DNA from 4 places in the Kitasatospora sp. NPDC090091 genome. Region 3 is predicted to be linked to each of the others. Evidence: predicted binding sites of a transcription regulator. Region 3 holds the regulator's gene; each other region holds the start of a gene.
The links. Region 3 encodes HrcA, which represses chaperone genes, less so after heat shock. Its sites were predicted from a motif close to TTNGCACTCNGNNNNNCNGAGTGCNAA; they were not measured.
Positions count from the first base shown of each region.

Region 1: the regulator HrcA is predicted to act here: its motif matches at 3,523-3,549, upstream of ACIPSC_RS16615 (FmdB family zinc ribbon protein).
Region 2: the regulator HrcA is predicted to act here: its motif matches at 1,524-1,550, upstream of groES (co-chaperone GroES).
Region 4: the regulator HrcA is predicted to act here: its motif matches at 2,764-2,790, upstream of groL (chaperonin GroEL).

Region 1 covers NZ_JBIVDY010000008.1:244,577-249,824, reverse strand. Annotated here, with positions in the region: gene ACIPSC_RS16625 (potassium/proton antiporter) at 209-1,699, shown strand; gene ACIPSC_RS16620 (MFS transporter) at 2,130-3,389, shown strand; gene ACIPSC_RS16615 (FmdB family zinc ribbon protein) at 3,560-3,865, shown strand; gene mscL (large conductance mechanosensitive channel protein MscL) at 4,539-4,958, shown strand; gene ACIPSC_RS16605 (hypothetical protein) at 5,029-5,248, opposite strand, start outside.
Region 2 covers NZ_JBIVDY010000014.1:90,571-95,818, forward strand. Annotated here, with positions in the region: gene ACIPSC_RS24405 (polysaccharide deacetylase family protein) at 1-169, shown strand, start outside; gene ACIPSC_RS24410 (methyltransferase domain-containing protein) at 193-1,392, opposite strand; gene groES (co-chaperone GroES) at 1,693-1,998, shown strand; gene groL (chaperonin GroEL) at 2,115-3,749, shown strand; gene ACIPSC_RS24425 (LysR family transcriptional regulator) at 3,923-4,936, shown strand; gene ACIPSC_RS24430 (WhiB family transcriptional regulator) at 5,072-5,248, opposite strand, start outside.
Region 3 covers NZ_JBIVDY010000003.1:128,069-133,316, reverse strand. Annotated here, with positions in the region: gene ACIPSC_RS06270 (PDZ domain-containing protein) at 1-643, opposite strand, end outside; gene ACIPSC_RS06265 (16S rRNA (uracil(1498)-N(3))-methyltransferase) at 753-1,502, opposite strand; gene dnaJ (molecular chaperone DnaJ) at 1,633-2,775, opposite strand; gene hrcA (heat-inducible transcriptional repressor HrcA) at 2,852-3,886, opposite strand; gene htpX (zinc metalloprotease HtpX) at 4,159-5,076, shown strand; gene ACIPSC_RS06245 (hypothetical protein) at 5,101-5,248, shown strand, end outside.
Region 4 covers NZ_JBIVDY010000008.1:80,634-85,881, forward strand. Annotated here, with positions in the region: SAM riboswitch class I at 52-186, shown strand; gene thrC (threonine synthase) at 204-1,487, shown strand; gene ACIPSC_RS15915 (ubiquitin-like small modifier protein 1) at 1,515-1,793, shown strand; gene ACIPSC_RS15920 (cold-shock protein) at 2,353-2,556, shown strand; gene groL (chaperonin GroEL) at 2,947-4,569, shown strand; gene ACIPSC_RS15930 (hypothetical protein) at 4,658-5,017, shown strand; gene ACIPSC_RS15935 (hypothetical protein) at 5,137-5,248, opposite strand, start outside.

The sequences.
Region 1 (5,248 bases), on a different contig from region 3:
CACGGTGGGATCGGACGAGGTCAGGCAGCCGGAGGCGGCGGCCCCGCGGGACGGGAGAAGCTAAAGATATGGCAAAATGTTAGACTGAGTAACGATCCGCAAGGGGAGCAATCGGCCGTGCCGACCTCCGCACCCCTTCCGGTCGGCTCCCCGGCCCCGCCGCCGGCAGACACCCCGCCCGCCCACAGCTCGCCCGAGGTGCCCCTGCGTGAATGTCGACCACCTGAACCAGCTGCTCCTCGAATTCTCCGTGATCCTGCTGGTCGCGGTGGTCGCCGTGCGCATCTCGACCCGGTCGGGGCTGCCCAGCCTGCTGATCTACCTCGGCCTCGGCGTCGCGCTCGGACAGAACGGCGTCGGTGTCTCCTTCAATGACGCCGCGCTGACCCAGGTGATCGGCTACGCCGCCCTGGTCGTCATCCTCGCCGAGGGCGGGCTGAAGACCAGCTGGCGCGAGGTGAGACCGGTGATGCCGGCCGCCACCGTGCTCGCCACGGTCGGCGTCGGGATCAGCGTCTTCGTGACGGCGGCCGGGGCGCACTGGCTGGTCGGGCTGGACTGGCGCACCTCGCTGCTGCTCGGCGCGATCGTCTCCTCGACCGACGCCGCCGCCGTCTTCTCCGTCCTGCGGATGGTGCCGCTGCCGCACCGGCTGACCGGTCTGCTGGAGGCGGAGTCCGGCTTCAACGACGCGCCCGTGGTCATCCTGGTCGTCGCCTTCGCCACCACCGGCGAGACGGAGAGCTGGTACGTGCTGGTCGGCACGATCGCCGCCGAGCTGGCGATCGGCGCCGCGGTCGGCCTCGCGGTCGGCAAGATCGGCGCGTTCGGGGTCAAGCACGTGGCACTGCCGTCCTCCGGCCTCTACCCGATCGCCGTCCTGGCGCTCACCGTGCTCGCCTACGCCGGCGGCGCGCTGCTGCACGGCTCGGGCTTCCTCGCCGTCTACATCAGTGCCGTCATCCTGGGCAACGCCAAGCTGCCGCACGGGCCGGCCGTCCGCGGCTTCGCCGACGGACTGGCCTGGATCGGGCAGATCGGCATGTTCGTACTGCTCGGCCTGCTCTGCACGCCGGAGACCATGGGCTCGGCCGTGGTGCCCGCGCTGGTGATCGGCGCCGTGCTGGTCTTCCTGGCCCGGCCGCTCTCGGTGGTGCTGACCATGACCCCGTTCCGGCTGCCCGTGCGGGAGCAGGCGCTGCTCAGCTGGGCCGGACTGCGCGGGGCGGTGCCCATCGTGCTGGCGACCATCCCGATGGTGTCCGGTGCGCCGCTGGCCCAGGACGTCTTCAACATCGTCTTCATCCTGGTCGTCGTCTTCACCCTGCTCCAGGGGCCGACCCTGCCCTGGGTGGCCAAGTGGCTGCGGATCGGCGAGGGCTCGATGGGCCAGGACCTCGGCATCGAGTCCGCCCCGCTGGAGAAGCTGCACGGACATCTGCTCTCGGTGGCGCTGTCGCCGGCCTCGAAGATGTCAGGCGTGGAGATCGGCGAGCTGCGGCTGCCGGCCGGAGCGGCGGTGACCCTGGTCGTGCGCGAGGGGAACAGCTTCGTACCGGACAAGGCGACCGTGCTGCGCGGCGGCGACGAGCTGCTGGTCGTCACCACGGACGAGGTGAGCGAGGCGGCCGAGCGGCGGCTGCGGGCCGTGGACAAGGGCGGCAAGCTGGCCGGCTGGCTGCACGGACGCGGGGCCTGAGGGGCTCGAATCCCGGGCCGGGCCTTGGGCTGACCGGCTTCACCCGGGATTCACCTTCAATTGGCAGGACAAGTTTGCCAGTACCCTGTATTGTCGAGGCCAGCGCGACATCTACGCGCGTATACGTATACTGGTTGCTACACCCCCAGCATCTGCCTGATGCAGAGTTGGCGCGACCGCTCGGCGGCTGCGGCCCGGACTTCGGCACCCATGCCGGCCGGCCCGGTATCTACCCCGGTCGACGCGCGAGAGGACGACTCTCGGCGCCGTCGGGGCCACCCCATGCCCCTTCCGCGCTACCAGGCAGCAGGAAGGACCGGCCGTGACGGCTCGCCGAACGGTCGACAACGGCAGCGTCGCCAAGGACGCCCTCACCGACCCGGCCGCCCCGGCCACCCCCGCCGCCCCGGAGCGCGTCGGCTACGGCGCCCTGCTCCGCACGCCCGGGGCATGGACGTTCCTCGCCCCCGCGTTCGCCGCGCGGCTCCCGTACGCGATGCTCAGCCTGGGCATCGTCCTGCTGGTCCTGGACACCCACGGCTCGTACGGCACGGCGGGCAGCGTGGCGGCGGTCTCGGCCGTCGCCCAGGCCTTCGTCGGCCCGCAGACCGGCCGGCTCGCCGACCGCTACGGCCAGGCGGCCGTCCTGGTCCCGAGCGTGGTGGTGCACGCGTTCTCGGTCGGCGCCCTGATCGCGCTGGCGCTGGGACACGCCCCGGTCTGGAGCCTGTTCCTCGCCGCCGCCCCGGCCGGCGCCAGCGTGCCGCAGGTCGGCGCGATGGTCCGGGCCCGCTGGGTCGCCAAGCTCTCCGCGGAGGGCGCCTCGCCGGCCAAGCTGAACACGGCGTTCGCCTTCGAGTCGGTCACGGACGAGTTCACCTTCGTGGTCGGGCCGGTGCTGGCCGGCGCCATCGCCACCTCGGTCACCCCCGCCGCCGGTCTGATCGCCGAGGCCGCGCTGACGGTCGTCGGCGGCCTCGCCTTCGCCGCCCAGCGCGCCACCGCGCCGGCCCGGCACCCGCACCAGCCGGGCGTCCGCCGGGTCTCCGCGCTCTCCTCGCCCGGCGTCCGGCTGCTGGCCGGTGCCTTCCTGGGCGTGGGCACCGTCTTCGGCGCGATGCAGGTCTCGGTGACCGCCTTCACCGAGTCGGTCGGCCAGCCCGGGGCCAACGGGACGGTCTACGGGATCTTCGCCGGCGGCTCGATGCTGGCCGGCGTGCTGTACGGCATGGTCGCCTGGCGGCGGGCCGCGCGGCACCGGATGCTCGCCAGCTACGCCCTGCTGGTGCTCGGCTGCTCGACGCTCTGGGCGATGCCCAACCTGGTCGCGCTCTCGGTCGCCGGGCTGGTCTGCGGTCTGGCCATCGCGCCGACCCTGATCACCGGCTACACGCTCGTCGAGACGCTGGTCGCGGAGGGCGCCAAGACCGAGGCCTTCACCTGGCTGACCGGCGCCATCGGTCTGGGCCTGGCGGCCGGCTCCACGGTGGCCGGCCGGCTGATCGACGGCCACGGCCCGTCGGCCGGGTTCCTGGTGCCGCTGGCCGGCGCCGGTCTGGGCCTGGTCGCGCTGGTCGCGCTGCGGCACCTGCTGATCGCGCCGGGCCCGGCGAGCCCGGCGAGCCAGGTCGTCGCGAGCAGCGGCGAGCGCGGCAGCAGCCGGCAGCTGGTGGGTGCCGCCAAGGGCTGAGCCGGGGGCGACCCCGGGGCACCGGGGAGTGCCACGCGGCGGCCGGCAGCGCTCGGCGCCGCCCCGGCCGCCGACTCATCTCACACCGGAGTCGCTGGACTGATCCCGCGGAATGCCGCATCATTGACCATCGTTAGCACTCATCAGGCGAGAGTGCCAGGAGGAAGCAAGTGCCCACGTACCAGTACCAGTGCACCGAGTGCGGCAACGGCCTGGAGGCGGTGCAGAAGTTCACCGACGAGGCGCTGACCACGTGCCCCGACTGCCAGGGGAAGCTCCGCAAGGTCTTCTCGGCCGTGGGCGTGGTCTTCAAGGGCTCCGGTTTCTACCGGACCGACAGCCGCTCCTCCTCCAGCTCCTCGGTGAGCGGGGGCTCTTCGTCCTCGTCGGCCTCGTCGTCGACCTCCTCGGCCCCGGCCTCGTCCTCGGGCGGCTCGGCCCCCGCGGCGAGCCCCGCTCCGGCGACCGCCAAGTAGCGCCGCCACCGAGCACATCAGCCGCCGATCGAGGCCGGCCGACACCCGCTTTCCTGTAAGGCCCGCCGGGCCCGCGCCGACGCGCGGCCGGCGGGCCTTACGGCGCTCCGGGGCCTCACGGCGTTCCCGGGGGCCTGATAGGGCCTTACGCCGGCCCGCGGCGTCACCCGGGCGGGCCGGCATCCACCCTCACGGGTGTACGGAGTTGTCCACAGGCCCGGGTTGTCCACAGGTCTGGGGACAACGCTTCCCGAGCGCCGACGGGCGGCCCAGAGTGTGCGCGAGAGGCCGGCCCGGCGAACCCGGGCCCGGCGCCCTGCGACCCACCCGGGCGGTGCCCCATGACGACCACGGCCGCGAGCCTCCCCCGCCGCTCCCCGCTGCCGCTCCCGGCACCGAGCGTCCCACCTCGCCGGGAGGTGCCGACGTTCCCGCCGATCCGGCGCGGGGGCGGCCGGCTCCACCGGCTCCGCCGGGCCCTGTGGCAGCGGCCCGCGGCGCCGGCGCTCGTCCTGCTCGCGGTGGCCGCGGCGCTGGCGCTCGGCCCCGCGCGGGCGGGCCTGTCCCCGCCGGGCGGCGCGCCCTCCCCGCAGTCCGTCCACCGAACGGGTTGTCCGTCGGGCGCAGCGGAGGATCACCCGTGACCGAATGAGGAGGTCGTCGTTCACGCGGCATGAAGGGCTTCAAGGAATTCCTGCTGCGTGGGAACGTCGTCGAACTCGCCGTCGCCGTCGTCATCGGGGCGGCGTTCACCAACATCGTCAACGCCTTCGTGAAGGGCGTGATCAACCCGATCGTCGGGGCGCTCGGGGCCAAGGACCTGGACTCCTACCGCTCCTGTCTGAAGGGCCCCTGCGCGGTCGGCGCGACCGGGGAGGTCACGTCCGGCATCTTCATCCTCTGGGGCACCGTGCTGAGCGCGGCGCTGCAGTTCCTGATCACCGCGGCCGTCGTCTACTTCTGCATGATCCTGCCGATGACCAGGTTCACCGCGAAGCGCAAGACCCTCGCCGAGGTGCAGACGGAGACCGAGCTGAAGGAGGTCGTCCTGCTCGCCGAGATCCGTGACGCGCTGGTCGCGCAGCAGCGCTGAGCCTGCCGCGGCCTGGGTGCCCGTGCAGCGAGGCGCGGCTCGGTGGCGCGGCGCGGCCGTCCGGTGCCGGTCAGTCGCCGTGGTGCGGCGGGCGCTGGCTCAGGTACCAGTCCAGCCCGCGCCCACCGCTCTCCCCGCCGCCCGGGCGGTCGCCCCAGCCCGAGTCGGTGTCGTCCCGGGACTGCTGGTCCAGCGGGTCGCGGAAGACCAGCCGCGCCTTCGCGGCCGGCCCGGCGGCCTTCTCCTCGGTACCGTCCCGACCGGACTTCCGCTCGTCCACCGGCCCGTCT
Region 2 (5,248 bases), on a different contig from region 3:
CGACAAGAAGCTCCGGCCCGGGGACATCGTGCTCGCCCACTTCCGCGGCCCGAAGGACCTCAAGGGCGAGACGATGACGCAGATGTTCGGGGAGATGCTCGCCCGGATCCAGGAGCAGGGCTTCGCGGTGGCCCGCCTGGAGGACTACATCCAGGCGCCGGCCTCCTAGGCCCTGTCGCTAGGCCCTGTCGCCTAGGGAGCGCCCGGGACCGGCCGGTCGTCGGCCCGGACGGGCCGGCCGAGCATCATCAGCGGGCCGTGGTCGGTGCGGCTGAGGATCACCGTGACGGCGTTCGGGCCGCTCGGCTTCAGCTGGCGGCGCAGCTCCTCGGGGGTGATCGCCATCCCGCGCTTCTTGATCACCACGGTGCCGACGGCCCGCTCGCGCAGCAGCGCCTTCAGCTTCTTGATGTGGAACGGCAGCACGTCGGTGAGCTCGAAGGCGTGCGCGTACGGGGTGGCGACCAGCTCGTCCGAGGTGACGTAGGCGATCTTCGGGTCGATCAGCCGGCCGCCGACCTGCCCGGCCACCTCGGCCACCAGGTGGGCGCGGATCACCGCGCCGTCCGGCTCGTAGAGGTAGCGGCCGACCGGTCCGGCCGGCGGGTCGGGCAGGTCGCCGCCGGTGAGCGTGGCGCCCTGCGGCAGCAGCGTGGCGCGGTGCGGCCGCTCCGCCCGGGTGCCGAACCAGAGCACCGCCTCCTTGACGTCGCCGTGGTCGGAGACCCACTCGGCCTCGGCGTCCGCCGGGACGGCCTCGTGCGGGATGCCCGGGGCCACCTTGAGCGCCCCGACCGGGGTGCGCCGGCCGGCCTCGATCGCCCAGGACAGCGGCGGCGCGTACGCCTCGGGGTCGAAGACCCGGCCGCGGGAGGTGCGGCGGGCGGGGTCGGTGAAGACGGCGTCGTAGCCGGCCACGTCGACCTCGGCGACGTCCGCGCAGCGCACCTCGACCAGGTCGGACAGGCCCAGCGCGGCGGCGTTGGCGGCCGTGGCCGCGCAGGCCGCCGGGTCCCGGTCGACCGCGAGCACCTCGATGCCGATCCGGGCCAGGGCGAGCGCGTCCCCGCCGATCCCGCAGCAGAGGTCGGCCAGCCTCTTCACGCCCAGCTCGGCGAAGCGTCGGGCCCGCCACTCGGCGACGTCGCGCCGGGTGGACTGCTCGACGCCGTTGGGCGTGAAGTACATCAGGTCGGCGTCGGCGCCGAACTTGGCCCGGGCCCGCTGCCGCAGCCTGGCCTGGCCGAACGCCGCCGACACCAGCTCCGCCGGGTGCTCGCGGCGCAGCCGGGTGGCCAGCGCGAGCTCCTCCTCGGGGGCGAACTCGCGCAGCTCGGCGAGCAGGGCCTGGCCCTCGGGCGTCAGCAGGGGCTGCAGGTTCTCGGTCTCCACGGGGCCATTCTCGCCGGTGTCACGGCCCGGGGTGTCCCGCAGCGGCCGGGGCGCCGAGTGTGCGACGGGGGTCCGGGACCGCACGCGCGTGCGGCCACGCGTCCCGCTCCGCGGAATCGGCGGGCGCGTCGTTGGCACTCTGGTTGACTGAGTGCTAACAGCGGCCTATGGTCGTCCTTGGCACTCTCCCCATGGGGAGTGCTAACGCGATGACGCGTGTCTGACCCCCGCGACGGCAGGCCCGCAGGTTCGCCACCTACCCGTTAGAAAACCCCGTAATCTCCGAAGGGGAGCTCGGACGTGACCACCAGCAGCAAGGTTGCCATCAAGCCGCTCGAGGACCGCATCGTGGTCCAGCCGCTCGACGCCGAGACCACCACGGCCTCCGGCCTGGTTATCCCGGACACCGCCAAGGAGAAGCCCCAGGAGGGCGTCGTCCTGGCCGTCGGCCCGGGCCGCTTCGAGGACGGCCAGCGTCTGCCGCTCGACGTCGCCGTCGGTGACATCGTCCTGTACTCGAAGTACGGCGGCACCGAGGTGAAGTACCAGGGCGAGGAGTACCTGGTCCTCTCGGCTCGCGACGTTCTCGCCATCATCGAGAAGTAAGACGTTCCAGCCCGCCCCGGATCCGTGTCCCAAGTGACAGGGGCCCGGGGCGTGGTTGTTGGTTCACGTAGTCCGGCGGCCGCAGTGCCGGCCGTCGCCCCGAGGGAATAGGGAACATGGCGAAGATCCTGCAGTTCGACGAGGACGCCCGCCGCTCGCTGGAGCGCGGTGTCAACAAGCTGGCCGACACCGTCAAGGTGACCATCGGCCCCAAGGGCCGCAACGTCGTCATCGACAAGAAGTTCGGCGCCCCGACCATCACCAACGACGGTGTCACCATCGCCCGTGAGGTCGAGCTGGACGACCCGTACGAGAACCTTGGCGCGCAGCTCGTCAAGGAGGTCGCCACCAAGACCAACGACGTCGCGGGTGACGGCACCACCACCGCCACCGTGCTGGCCCAGGCCCTGGTCAACGAGGGTCTGCGCAACGTCGCCGCCGGTGCCGGCCCGGCCGCCCTGAAGAAGGGCATCGACAAGGCCGTCGCCGCCGTCTCCGAGCACCTGCTCTCGGTCGCCCGCGAGATCGAGGGCAAGGACGACGTCGCCGCCGTCGCCTCCCTCTCCGCGCAGGACACCCAGGTCGGCGAGCTGATCGCCGAGGCGATCGACAAGGTCGGCAAGGACGGTGTCATCACCGTCGAGGAGTCGAACACCTTCGGCGTGGAGCTGGACTTCACCGAGGGCATGCAGTTCGACAAGGGCTACCTGTCGCCGTACTTCGTCACCGACGCGGAGCGGCAGGAGGCGGTCCTGGAGGACCCGTACATCCTGATCAACCAGGGCAAGATCTCCTCCATCCAGGAGCTGCTGCCGCTGCTGGAGAAGATCCTCCAGGGCGGTGCCACGAAGCCGCTGCTGATCATCGCCGAGGACGTCGACGGCGAGGCGCTGTCCACCCTCGTGGTGAACAAGATCCGCGGCACCTTCAACGCCGTCGCCGTCAAGGCCCCGGGCTTCGGCGACCGCCGCAAGGCGATCCTCGGCGACCTGGCCACCCTGACCGGTGCCACCGTCATCTCCGAGGAGGTCGGCCTCAAGCTCGACCAGGCCGGTCTGGACGTGCTGGGCACCGCCCGCCGCGTGACCATCACCAAGGACGACACCACGATCGTCGACGGTGCCGGTGACACCGAGGCCGTGGCCGGCCGCGTCGCCCAGATCAAGGGCGAGATCGCGGGCACCGACTCGGACTGGGACCGCGAGAAGCTGCAGGAGCGCCTGGCCAAGCTGGCCGGCGGCGTCTGCGTCATCAAGGTCGGCGCCGCCACCGAGGTGGAGCTGAAGGAGCGCAAGCACCGCCTGGAGGACGCCATCTCGGCGACCCGTGCCGCGGTCGAGGAGGGCATCGTCGCCGGTGGTGGCGCCTCCCTCGTCCACGCCGCCAAGGTGCTGGACGGCGGCCTGGGCCTGTCGGGCGACGAGGCGACCGGTGTCGCGGTCGTCCGCAAGGCGCTGCACGAGCCGCTGCGCTGGATCGCCCAGAACGCCGGCCTGGAGGGCTACGTCATCACCTCCAAGGTCTCCGAGCTGGAGCAGGGCCAGGGCTACAACGCCGCCACCGGCGAGTACGGCGACCTGGTCAAGGCCGGCGTCATCGACCCGGTGAAGGTGACCCGCTCCGCGCTGGAGAACGCCGCCTCGATCGCCTCCCTGCTCCTCACCACCGAGACCCTCGTGGTGGAGAAGAAGGAGGAGGAGGCCGACAACGGTCACGGCCACTCGCACGGCGGGCACGGCCACTCCCACTGACACCTGACCGGTGAACGGTGACCGGAGGCCCGGTCCGCCCCCCTCGGGGGTGCGGACCGGGCCTCCGGCGTTGACCGTGTCTCGGCGTGCGGTCCGGCCCGTCCGGCGCGTGCTTCAGCGTTCAACTATCAGTAGAATTTTGCAGATGGCAAAGCCTGCCTTACAACTGAGGCATGATCGAGGCCCGCCACCTGCGCGTCCTGCGTGCCGTCGCCCGCACCGGCTCCTTCTCCGCCGCCGCTCGCGAGCTGGGCTGCACCCAGCCTGCCATCAGCCAGCAGATGAAGGCCCTGGAGAAGTCCGTCGACACCCCGCTGGTGGTCCGTTCGGGCCGCGGGATGCAGCTCAGCGAGGCCGGGCGGGTCCTGCTCAAGCATGCCACCGGGATCCTGGCCGGGCTCTCCGCCGCCGAGGAGGAGGTGGCGGCGATCGCCGGCCTGCGGGCCGGACGGGTGCGCCTGGTGTCCTTCCCGACCGCGAGTTCCACCCTCGTGCCGCCGGCTGTCGCCCGGCTGCGGGACAGCCATCCGGGGGTCCGCGTGTCGCTGGTCGAGGCGGAGCCGCCGGAGTCGCTGGCGATGCTGCGCGGCGGCGAGTGCGAGGTGGCGCTGGCCTTCCGGTACCCGCAGTCGCCCGACGGCGCCCCGTCCCCCGCCCCGGCCCCGGCGCACGGCACCCCGCGCGAGGCGCGGGCCGAGGCCAACCTGGAGGCGCAGCAGCTCAGCGCCGGCGCCGACTGGTCCGACCTGGTGGTCACCCCGCTGCTGGACGACCCGCTGGTGGGCCTGCTGCCCGCCGCCCACCCGCTGGCGGGGCGCGGCGGCGGGAACGGGCCGGTGAAGCTGTCCGAGCTGGCCGGGGAGCAGTGGATCGCGGGCTGCCCGCAGTGCCGGGGCCACCTGGTCGAGCTCTGTGCGGGGGCGGGCTTCGAACCCCGGATCGACTTCGCGACCGACGACTACCCGGCGGTGGTCGGCCTGGTGGCGGCCGGGCTCGGGGTGGCGGTGCTGCCCGGCCTGGCGCTGGAGTCGGTGCGCCCTGACGGCGTGTCGGCGGTGCCGGTGCGGACCGCCTCGGGGGTGCCGGCGGTGCGGCAGGTGGTCGCCCTGACCCTGCCGGACCTCGCCGAGGTGCCGGCCGTGGCGCTGATGCTGGAGCGGTTGGCGGGTGCGGCCGCCGGGCGCTGACCGGACTTCAGGGGCCGGGCGGTCGAACGGCCCGGACGGACGTCGAGGCCCGGGCGGCTCCCGCCCCGCTCCGGGCGCAGGCGGCAGGGTGCGCCGAGAAGAAACGTTTCTTCCCGGTGCGGACAAGGGGTCGGGTCAGTGCTGCAGCCCCGTCGGCGCCGCCAGCGGCACCTCCACCAGGCGGTTGCGCGAGCGGCCCATCATCTCCTCGCGCTCGTCCTCGGTCAGCCCTCCCCAGACGCCGTAGGGCTCCCGGACCGCCAGCGCGTGCGCGGCGCACTCGGTGCGTACCGGGCAGCGCATGCAGACCTC
Region 3 (5,248 bases):
CGACGCCCTCGTGGTCGGCGAGGAAGGCGATCCGGTCGCCGACCCAGAGCGGCGAGGAGAGCTGGCCGTCGAGGTCCTCGTGGACCCGGACGAACTCCTCGCGGCCGATCCAGAGCTTGCCGGCCCGGCCGCCCCGGTACCGCTTCCACCAGGCCGGCTCCCGGTTGTTCACGGTGGAGAGCAGCACCCGGTCGCCGTCCGGCTCGAACGCCAGCCCGCCGATCGGCCCGTACGGCAGCCGGACCGGCTCGCCGCCGTCCAGCGGCACGGCGTGCGCCCAGGTGCGGCGCAGCGTGGACTGCCCGGCGGTGGTGGTGGCGACCGGCCGGCCGTCGGCCGTCCACCCCTCCAGCCGGGTCTGGCCGCTGCCCCAGTAGGTCAGCCGGCGGGACGGGCCGCCGTCCACCGGGGCGACGTGCACCTCGGGGGCGCCGTCCCGGGCGGAGGTGAAGGCGACGTGCAGGCCGTCCGGGGAGAAGCGCGGGTTGCGGACCGGGGCGTGGTCGGCGGTCAGCCGCCAGGCCCGTCCGCCGTCCACCGGAGCCAGCCAGACGTCGTTCTCGGCCACGAAGGTGACCAGGTCACCGTGCAGGTGCGGGTGGCGCAGGTAGGCGCCGGCGGAGGTGCTCGGGGATTCGCTCACTCCGCCAGCCTAGGCACGTACGCGTACGATGCACCGGCTTTTCGGCAACAGCCGACCCCTGTGGGCGACGGCGGGGCCGGGGAGGCGGCCGTCGGCCGCGGGCGCCGGGTCAGCTCCAGCGGCCGGTGCGGCCCAGCAGCAGGGCGCCGGCGGCGACCCCGGCGGTCGAGGTGCGCAGCACCGAGGCGCCGAGCCGGTAGGGCTTGGCGCCGGCCTCGGCGAAGGCGGCCAGCTCGTCCGGCGAGACCCCGCCCTCGGGGCCGACCACCAGCACGATGTCCCCCGCGGCGGGCAGGGCGGCGCCGGCCAGCGGCTCGGCGCCCTCCTCGTGCAGCACCCCGGCGAACGCGGCGGCGGCCAGCACCGGGGCCAGCTGGCGGGTCGTCATCGGCTCCCGGACCTCGGGGAAGCGCAGCCGGCGGGACTGCTTGCCGGCCTCGCGCGCGGTGGACCGCCACTTGGCGAGCGCCTTGGCACCGCGCTCGCCCTTCCACTGGGTGATGCAGCGGGAGGCGGACCACGGGATCACCGCGTCCACGCCGACCTCGGTCATGGTCTCCACGGCCAGCTCGCCCCGGTCGCCCTTGGGCAGCGCCTGGACGACGACGATCCGCGGGGCCGGCTCGGGCTCCCGGCGGACGGCGGCCACCGCCACGTCGACGGCGTCCTTGCCGTGCACCGCGGCGACCGTGCCGTCGGCGCCGAGGCCGAGGCCGTCCGCGAGGGTCACCGCCTCGCCCGGCTCCAGCCGCTTGACGGCCGCGGCGTGCCGCCCCTCCGGGCCGTCCAGCCGGACCACCGCGCCGGGTGCGGCGGTGGCGAGCTGCGCGGTCTCGACGACGAACACGGGCGCGGTCATGGCGGTTCCTGGAGGTGGGGCGGGCGGGGGAACGACGGCGCCCGGTGACCCTCGCGGATCACCGGGCACCGGCGGTGCGGGCGACGGCCCGGTCGGCGGCCGTTGACCGGGTCAGCAGCCGTTGGCCGGGTCAGCGGCCGTTGAAGGCGTCCTTCAGCCGGGAGAACAGCCCCTGCTGGCCCGGCGCGAACTGGCCGGCCGGCCGCTCCTCGCCGCGCAGCACCGCCAGGCGGCGCAGCAGCTCCTCCTGCTCGGGGTCGAGCTTGGTGGGCGTCTGCACCTCGACATGCACTATCAGGTCGCCCCGGCCGGTGCCGCGCAGGTGGGTGATGCCGCGGCCGTGCAGCGGGATCGACTGGCCGGACTGGGTGCCGGGCCGGATGTCGACCTCCTCCAGGCCGTCCAGGGTCTGCAACGGCACCTGGGTGCCGAGCGCGGCGGCCGTCATCGGGATGGTCACCGTGCAGTGCAGGTCGTCCCCGCGGCGCTGGAAGACGGTGTGGCTGGTCTCGGCGATCTCGACGTAGAGGTCGCCGGCGGGGCCGCCGCCGGGGCCGACCTCGCCCTCGCCGGCCAGCTGGATCCGGGTGCCGTTGTCGACACCGGCCGGGATCTTGACGGTCAGGGTGCGGCGGGCGCGGACCCGGCCGTCGCCGGCGCACTCGGGGCACGGGGTCGGCACGACGGTGCCGAAGCCCTGGCACTGCGGGCAGGGGCGCGAGGTCATGACCTGGCCCAGGAAGGACCGGGTGACCTGGGAGACCTCGCCCTTGCCGCGGCACATGTCGCAGGTCTGCGCGGAGGTGCCGGGCGCGGCGCCCTCACCGCTGCAGGTGGTGCAGGTGACGGCGGTGTCGACCTGGAGTTCCTTGGTGGTGCCGAACGCGGCCTCCTCCAGGGTGATCTCCAGGCGGATCATGGCGTCCTGGCCGCGCCGGGTCCGCGAGCGCGGGCCGCGCTGGCCGGAGGCGGCGCCGAAGAAGGCGTCCATGATGTCGGAAAAGCCGAAGCCCGCCGCGCCGGCGCCGAAGCCGCCCGCACCCGCGCCGCCGTTCGGGGACAGCGGGTCCCCGCCGAGGTCGTAGACCTGACGCTTCTGCGGGTCGGAGAGCACCTCGTAGGCGGCGTTGATCTCCTTGAACCGCTCCTGCGTCTTCGGGTCCGGGTTGACGTCCGGGTGCAGTTCGCGTGCCAGGCGCCGGAACGCCTTCTTGATCTCGTCCTGCCCCGCATCCCGTCGGACGCCGAGTACCGCGTAGTAGTCCGTGGCCACCAAATGCTCCGCTTGTTCCGCCTGTAGAAGTGCCTGCGACTGGGACCACCGCCGGAATTCCCGGCGGCGGCCGTTCCTACGACTCGGCCAGGATCTGGCCGACGTACCGTGCCACCGCTCGCACCGCCCCCATTGTGCCCGGATAGTCCATCCGGGTCGGACCGATCACACCCAGTTTGGCCACGCTCTCGTCGCCCGAACCGTAACCGACCGAGACGACCGAGGTGGAATTGAGCCCTTCGTAGGCGTTCTCGCGGCCGATCCGCACCGTCATCCCGGCGTCCGCGGTCTCACCCAGGAGGCGGAGCAGGACGACCTGCTCCTCCAGTGCTTCGAGCACCGGCTGGATGGTGAGCGGGAAGTCGTGGCCGAAGCGGGTCAGGTTGGCCGTGCCGGCCAGCATGATCCGCTCCTCGTTCTGCTCGGCGAGCGCCTCGAACAGCGTCGCCAGGACGGTGGTGACGGTCGGCCGGTCGGCCGCCTCGAACAGCGCCGGCACGTCCTCCAGCAGCCCCGGGACCTCCGGAAGCCGCCGGCCGACGGCCCGCGTGTTGATCTTGGCGCGGAGGTCCGCGAGGACCACCTCGCCGACGGCGCCCGGGCAGTCGACCATCCGCTGCTCGACCCGGCCGGTGTTGGTGATCAGCACCAGCATCACCTTGCCGGGGGCCAGCGCCACCAGCTCGATGTGCCGCACGGTGGAGCGCGACAGCGAGGGGTACTGGACCACCGCGACCTGGCGGGTCAGCTGGGCGAGCAACCGGACCGTGCGGGCGACCACGTCGTCGAGGTCGACCGCGCCGTCCAGGAAGTGCCGGATCGCCCGCCGCTCGGGCGCGCTCATCGGCTTGACCTCGGCCAGCTTGTCGACGAAGAGGCGGTACCCCTTGTCGGTGGGGATCCGCCCCGCGCTGGTGTGCGGCTGGTGGATGTAGCCATCCTCCTCCAGCGCCGACATGTCGTTGCGGACCGTCGCCGGTGACACGCCGAGGTTGTGCCGCTCGACCAGGGCCTTGGAGCCGACCGGCTCCTCGGTGCCCACGTAGTCCTGGACGATGGCGCGAAGCACCGCGAGCTTGCGGTCGTCCAGCTGGCGGACCTCACCGGCCATGGGGCACGCACCTCCGTCTTCGCACGTTGTCCGTTGTGACATGTGTTCCGTACCTGCATGTTCCGGGCCGAACCGGGCAACCCCGGTCTTGGCACTCTGAACACACGAGTGCCAGAACCGTACCTGCCAGTGTAAGGCCCGGGTCCCACGGCAGGAACGGCCCGGCCGGGGTGATCCTGCCCGCAGTCCGCGGTGACGGGTCGCGCGCCGGATGATGCCCCGCGCCGGTCCGGGTGGGAGCATCGACAGCAGACGGCGAACGGAGGACAGCGATGTCGACCTCGGGCCAGCCCACCCGCTTCGCACCGGACCGCGGCCTCACCGGCCGGATGGTCGCCACGATGTTCTTCATCGGCCTGCTCTACGTCGGCTTCACCGGGCTGCTGATCGCGCTGCTGCGCGGCGCCTGGCCGCTGATCGTGCTGATCTCCGGCGGGCTGTTCGTCGCCCAGTTCTGGTTCAGCGACAAGATCACCGAGCGGGCGATGGGCGCCCACCGGGTGACCCCCGAGCAGTACCCGCAGCTGCACGGCGCCGTCGACCGGCTCTGCGCGCTCGCCGACATGCCCAAGCCCCGGGTGGCGGTCGCCGACAACGACATGCCGAACGCCTTCGCCACGGGCCGCAACCCGCAGAACGCCGTGGTGTGCGTCACCACCGGCCTGCTGCGGCGGCTGGAGCCGGAGGAGCTGGAGGGCGTCCTCGCGCACGAGCTGTCGCACGTCGCCCACCGGGACGTCGCGGTGATGACCGTCGCCGGCTTCCTCGGGGTGCTGGCCGGGGCGATGACCCGGATCGCGGTGTACGGCGGGTTCGCCGGCGGCCGGAGCAACAACGACTCCAACGCCGCGATCGTCGCGCTGATCATCCCGCTGGTGTCGGTGGTGGTCTACGCGATCAGCTTCCTGCTGACCAGGCTGCTCTCCCGCTACCGGGAGCTGGCCGCCGACCGGGCCGCCGCCCAGCTCACCGGCCGGCCCAGCGCGCTCGCCTCGGCGCTGACCAAGGTGACCGGGCAGATCGCCGCGATCCCCACCAAGGACCTGCGCCAGGCGCAGCCCTACAACGCCTTCTACTTCGCCCCCGCGCTGAGCGCCCGGGAGACCGCCACCCAGCTGTTCTCCACCCACCCCTCGCTGGAGCGGCGGCTGGAGCAGCTGGCCCGGATCTCGGCCCAGCTCGGCCGCTGACCCGCCGCTCCGGAAGGGACCGCCGTGGGAATCCTGGACGCGCTGTTCGGCCGCACCAAGCCGGTCAAACCCGACCTCGACCAGCTGTTCGGCGTGCCGTCGGCCGCGCTGACCCTGGAGGCGGCCTCCGGCTTCCGCCCGACCGGGGTCGGCTCGGTCTGCTTCGCCTCCG
Region 4 (5,248 bases), on a different contig from region 3:
CGGACCTTCGCACGCCGGGGTCGCCGCTGAGCAGGACCAACAACTTCACAGAGCTCATCCAGAGGGACTGAGGGAACGGCCCGTTGACGTCCCGGCAACCTTCTCGCGCGGCTGTCGTTACAGGCCCCGGCGGGACAGGTGCCAATTCCGGCCTGTGGCGCAACCGCGCCGCGGGGAAGATGAGGAGAGAGGCCTCCGCCACCATGGCTATCGACACTGCCGCACCCGTCAGCACCGTTGACCTCGGCCCCGCCGCCGCGCTGTCCTGTCGCGAGTGCGGCACCCGGTTCCCGCTCGGCCCCAGCTTCGCCTGCCTGGAGTGCTTCGGGCCGCTGGAGATCGCGTACGACTTCGGGAGCGAGGGCGCCGAGGCGCTGCGGAAGCGGATCGAGTCCGGCCCGGCCTCGATCTGGCGCTACGCCCCGCTGCTGCCGGTGCCGGCCGACGTCGCCGGCAAGCCGAACCTGAACCCTGGCTGGACCCCGCTGGTCAAGGCGGACAACCTGGGCCGCGAGCTCGGCTTCACGGCGCAGCTGCACATCAAGGACGACTCCGGCAACCCGACCCACTCGTTCAAGGACCGCGTGGTCGCCTGCGCGATCGAGGCGGCGCGGGCGTTCGGCTTCACCACGCTCTCCTGCTCCTCGACCGGCAACCTGGCCGGCGCGGTGGGCGCCGCGGCCGCCCGGGCGGGCTTCAAGTCCTGCGTGTTCATCCCGCACGACCTGGAGCAGGGCAAGGTCGTCATGGCCGGTGTGTACGGCGGCGAACTGGTCGGCATCGAGGGCAACTACGACGACGTGAACCGCTTCTGCTCGGAGCTGATCGGCGACCCGGCCGGCGAGGGCTGGGGCTTCGTCAACGTCAACCTGCGCCCGTACTACGGCGAGGGCTCCAAGACGCTGGCGTACGAGATCTGCGAGCAGCTGGGCTGGCGCCTGCCGGAGCAGATCGTCATCCCGATCGCCTCGGGCTCCCAGCTGACGAAGATCGACAAGGGGCTGCGCGAGCTGGTGAAGCTCGGCCTGGTCGAGGACCGGCCGTACAAGATCTTCGGCGCCCAGGCCGAGGGCTGCTCGCCGGTGTCGGCGGCGTTCAAGGCCGGCCACGACGTGATCCGCCCGGTCAAGCCGGACACCATCGCCAAGTCGCTGGCGATCGGCAACCCGGCCGACGGCCCGTACGTGCTGGACATCGCCCGGCGCACCGGCGGTGCGGTCGAGGACGTGACGGACGCCGAGGTGGTGGCCGCGATCAAGCTGCTGGCCCGCACCGAGGGCATCTTCGCCGAGACGGCCGGCGGCGTCACCGTCGGCGTGCTGAAGAAGCTGGTCGAGACCGGACAGCTGGACCCGGCCAAGGAGACCGTCGCGATCAACACCGGCGACGGCCTGAAGACGCTGGACGCCGTCTCCGACGCCGGGATGACCGCCGTCATCCGCCCGACGCTGGCCTCGTTCCGCGACGCCGGCCTCGCCTCCGCCTGACCCACCCCCAGCTAGGAGAAGCCCCCCATGAGCGCCAACGTCCGCATCCCGACCATCCTGCGCACCTACACCGGCGGCGCCGCCGAGGTGAGCGCCGAGGGCGCCACCCTGGGCGACGTCATCGCCGACCTGGACCGGAACCACGCCGGGATCGCCGCGCGCATTCTGGACGACACCGGCAAGCTGCGCCGTTTCGTCAACGTCTACGTCAACGACGACGACGTTCGGTTCGCGGAGGGTCTGGCCACCGAGATCAAGGACGGCGCGAGCGTCTCGATCATTCCGGCGGTGGCCGGCGGCTGCTGAGCCGTCCGACTGCCGAGTCGGCCGCCCCGGGACGGAATTCCGACCCGGGGTGGCCGGTCGTATTTTGGCGGGAATATTTGCACTCCCAGTCGGAGTAGAGTGTGGCTCGACCGGGAACGGGGCTCCCCTCCCCCTCGTACCGGTGGTCGAATCCGTCCGCGCCCGCACCGCCGTTCCCCGTCCGGCCGCCGAGACCGCCGGCCGCTCCACGGCCGTGAAACATGTCAGGCCGATGTCAGAATTCTTGAGGGGATTTGGGTAATCCGTCCGCTATGTCCGGCGTGAATTGCGGCGTTCCTTCCGATTCCGTCGGATCTGCCCCTTGGCGGGCCCGGTGAATTCCCGGCGATTGGGCCTGTTGCAGAGGGCGTCGATCCGGATACATTCAGCCGCGGTCGACGCAATCGCCCGTACACCGGACGCCGTCCGGTGGTCTCGGCGGGGATTGCGGCGTGCACGGCTGTGCCCAGGGGGGGTTCCCCGGGCCGGCCTCAACCAGACCCGCACCCGCAGACCCGCGGGCGCGTGAAGGGCCAGCACAGCACTAGGGGAGTTCGGAATGGCTCAGGGCACCGTCAAGTGGTTCAACGCGGAGAAGGGTTACGGCTTCATCGCGGTCGACGGTGGTGCGGACGTCTTCGTCCACTACAGCGCGATCCAGATGGACGGCTACCGCACCCTTGAGGAGGGCCAGCGGGTCGAGTTCGAGATCTCTCAGGGGCAGAAGGGCCCGCAGGCGGACATGGTCCGCGCGGCGGTCTGACCTTTCCGACACCCAGGAGTTCGGCTCGGCCCATCGGCTGGTGCACCTCTTGCTTCGCGGCGGGCCCGCACGACACGCGTCGTGCGGGCCCGCCGCCGTGTGCGGGGCGCGGCGCGGGCCCGGCCGCGGGGCCCGGTGAGGCCCGGCCACGGGGCCCGGTGAGGCCCGGCGCGGGGGTGCGGCGCGGCTCGCGGGTTGGCGATTGGGCTTGCACTCGCCTACCCGGAGTGCTAATCATTGGCGTTAGCACTCACAGCGTGAGAGTGACAGCGGACCGGGTCGGTGAGGCCCCCGGGAGCGGTAGGGGAAAGGACCCCCGCACACCAGGGCCGTCCGTCGCGGGCACCCCTTGGTCCGAGCAGTCGACCGTGTCCCGGAGGACCACTTCTGATGGCCAAGATCATCGCCTTTGATGAGGAAGCTCGCCGCGGCCTTGAGCGTGGCATGAACCAGCTCGCCGACGCAGTGAAGGTCACGCTCGGCCCCAAGGGCCGCAACGTCGTGCTGGAGAAGAAGTGGGGCGCCCCCACGATCACCAACGACGGTGTCTCCATCGCCAAGGAGATCGAGCTCGAGGACCCCTACGAGAAGATCGGCGCGGAGCTCGTCAAGGAGGTCGCCAAGAAGACCGACGACGTCGCGGGTGACGGCACCACCACCGCCACCGTGCTGGCCCAGGCGCTCGTCCGCGAGGGTCTGCGCAACGTCGCCGCCGGCGCCAACCCGATGGCCCTGAAGCGCGGTATCGAGAAGGCCGTCGCCGCCGTCTCCGACCAGCTGCTGGCCCAGGCCAAGGACGTGGAGACCAAGGAGCAGATCGCCTCCACCGCCTCCATCTCGGCCGCCGACACCCAGATCGGCGAGCTCATCGCCGAGGCCATGGACAAGGTCGGCAAGGAAGGCGTCATCACCGTCGAGGAGAGCAACACCTTCGGTCTGGAGCTGGAGCTCACCGAGGGCATGCGCTTCGACAAGGGCTACATCTCGGCCTACTTCGCCACCGACCTGGAGCGGATGGAGGCGACGTTCGAGGACCCGTACATCCTCATCGCCAACTCCAAGATCGGCTCGGTCAAGGACCTGCTCCCGCTGCTGGAGAAGGTCATGCAGAGCGGCAAGCCGCTCGTCATCATCGCCGAGGACGTCGAGGGCGAGGCCCTGTCGACCCTGGTCGTGAACAAGATCCGCGGCACCTTCAAGTCCGTCGCCGTCAAGGCCCCGGGCTTCGGCGACCGCCGCAAGGCCATGCTCGGCGACATCGCCATCCTCACCGGTGGCACCGTGATCTCCGAGGAGGTCGGCCTCAAGCTGGAGAACGCCGGCATCGACCTGCTGGGCACCGCCCGCAAGGTGGTCATCACCAAGGACGAGACCACCATCGTCGACGGTGGCGGCGACAGCGAGCAGGTCGCGGGCCGCGTGAACCAGATCCGCGCCGAGATCGAGAACAGCGACTCGGACTACGACCGCGAGAAGCTCCAGGAGCGCCTCGCCAAGCTGGCCGGCGGCGTGGCCGTCATCAAGGCCGGCGCGGCCACCGAGGTGGAGCTCAAGGAGCGCAAGCACCGCATCGAGGACGCCGTCCGCAACGCCAAGGCCGCCGTCGAGGAGGGCATCGTCGCCGGTGGCGGCGTCGCCCTGCTGCAGGCCGGTGTCGCCTTCGACAAGCTGGAGCTGGACGGCGACGAGGCCACCGGTGCCAACATCGTCAAGGTCGCGCTGGAGGCCCCGATCAAGCAGATCGCGACCAACGCCGGCCTTGAGGGCGGCGTCGTGGTGGAGAAGGTGCGTAACCTCCCCGCCGGTCACGGCCTGAACGCGGCCACCAACGAGTACGTCGACCTGGTCGCCGAGGGCATCATCGACCCGGCCAAGGTCACCCGCTCCGCGCTGCAGAACGCCGCCTCCATCGCGGCGCTGTTCCTCACCACCGAGGCCGTCATCGCCGACAAGCCGGAGAAGGCCGCTGCGGCCGCCGGCGGCGGCATGCCGGGCGGTGACATGGACTTCTGATCCCTCGCCGGATCGGTCAAGTCTTCGATCGCACGGGCGGTTCCCCTCGGGGAGCCGCCCGTGCGGCGTTCTCTGGGAGAATGGACGGATGGCTTCCGCAGATGACATCGAGACCGCGCTGCACAGCGCGCGGGCACTGATCCTGGCCGACCTGACCGCCCGGGACGTGGCGGACGCCGCCGTGGTGTCGCTGGTCGAGAAGGCGGTGACGCACCGGCGCTGGTGGCTGGAGCAGTGGCCGGACGGCACCGAGTACGTGCTCGGGCTGGTCGCCCAGGACGTCCAGGACGCGCTGCTGGAGGCGTACGGCCGCTGGCCGCTCTGCACCGCGTGCGCGGCGGACGGGGATCCGCACGCGCTCAGCGTGGAGCCCGAGCTGGGGCCGGACCCGCACTGGGTCTGCGGCAAGGAGGGCGCGGTGGTGGCGCCCGTCGGGCAGCTCGCCTGAGGGCGCGCCTGCCCGGGCCCGAAGGCGTGAGGCCGGTACGCCCGGGCCCGTCCGCGTGAGGTCACCCGCGGGGCCCGTCCGCATGAGGCCGGTACGCCCGGGGCCGTCCGCGTGAGGCGCTAACCCTCCAGCGTGGCGAGCTCGGTGGCGAGATTGGCCCGGGCCCGGGCGTCGAACCGCTCGTGCGCCGCAGGGGTGCGGTAGAGCTCAGGGAGCGCCAGCAGCTGCCGC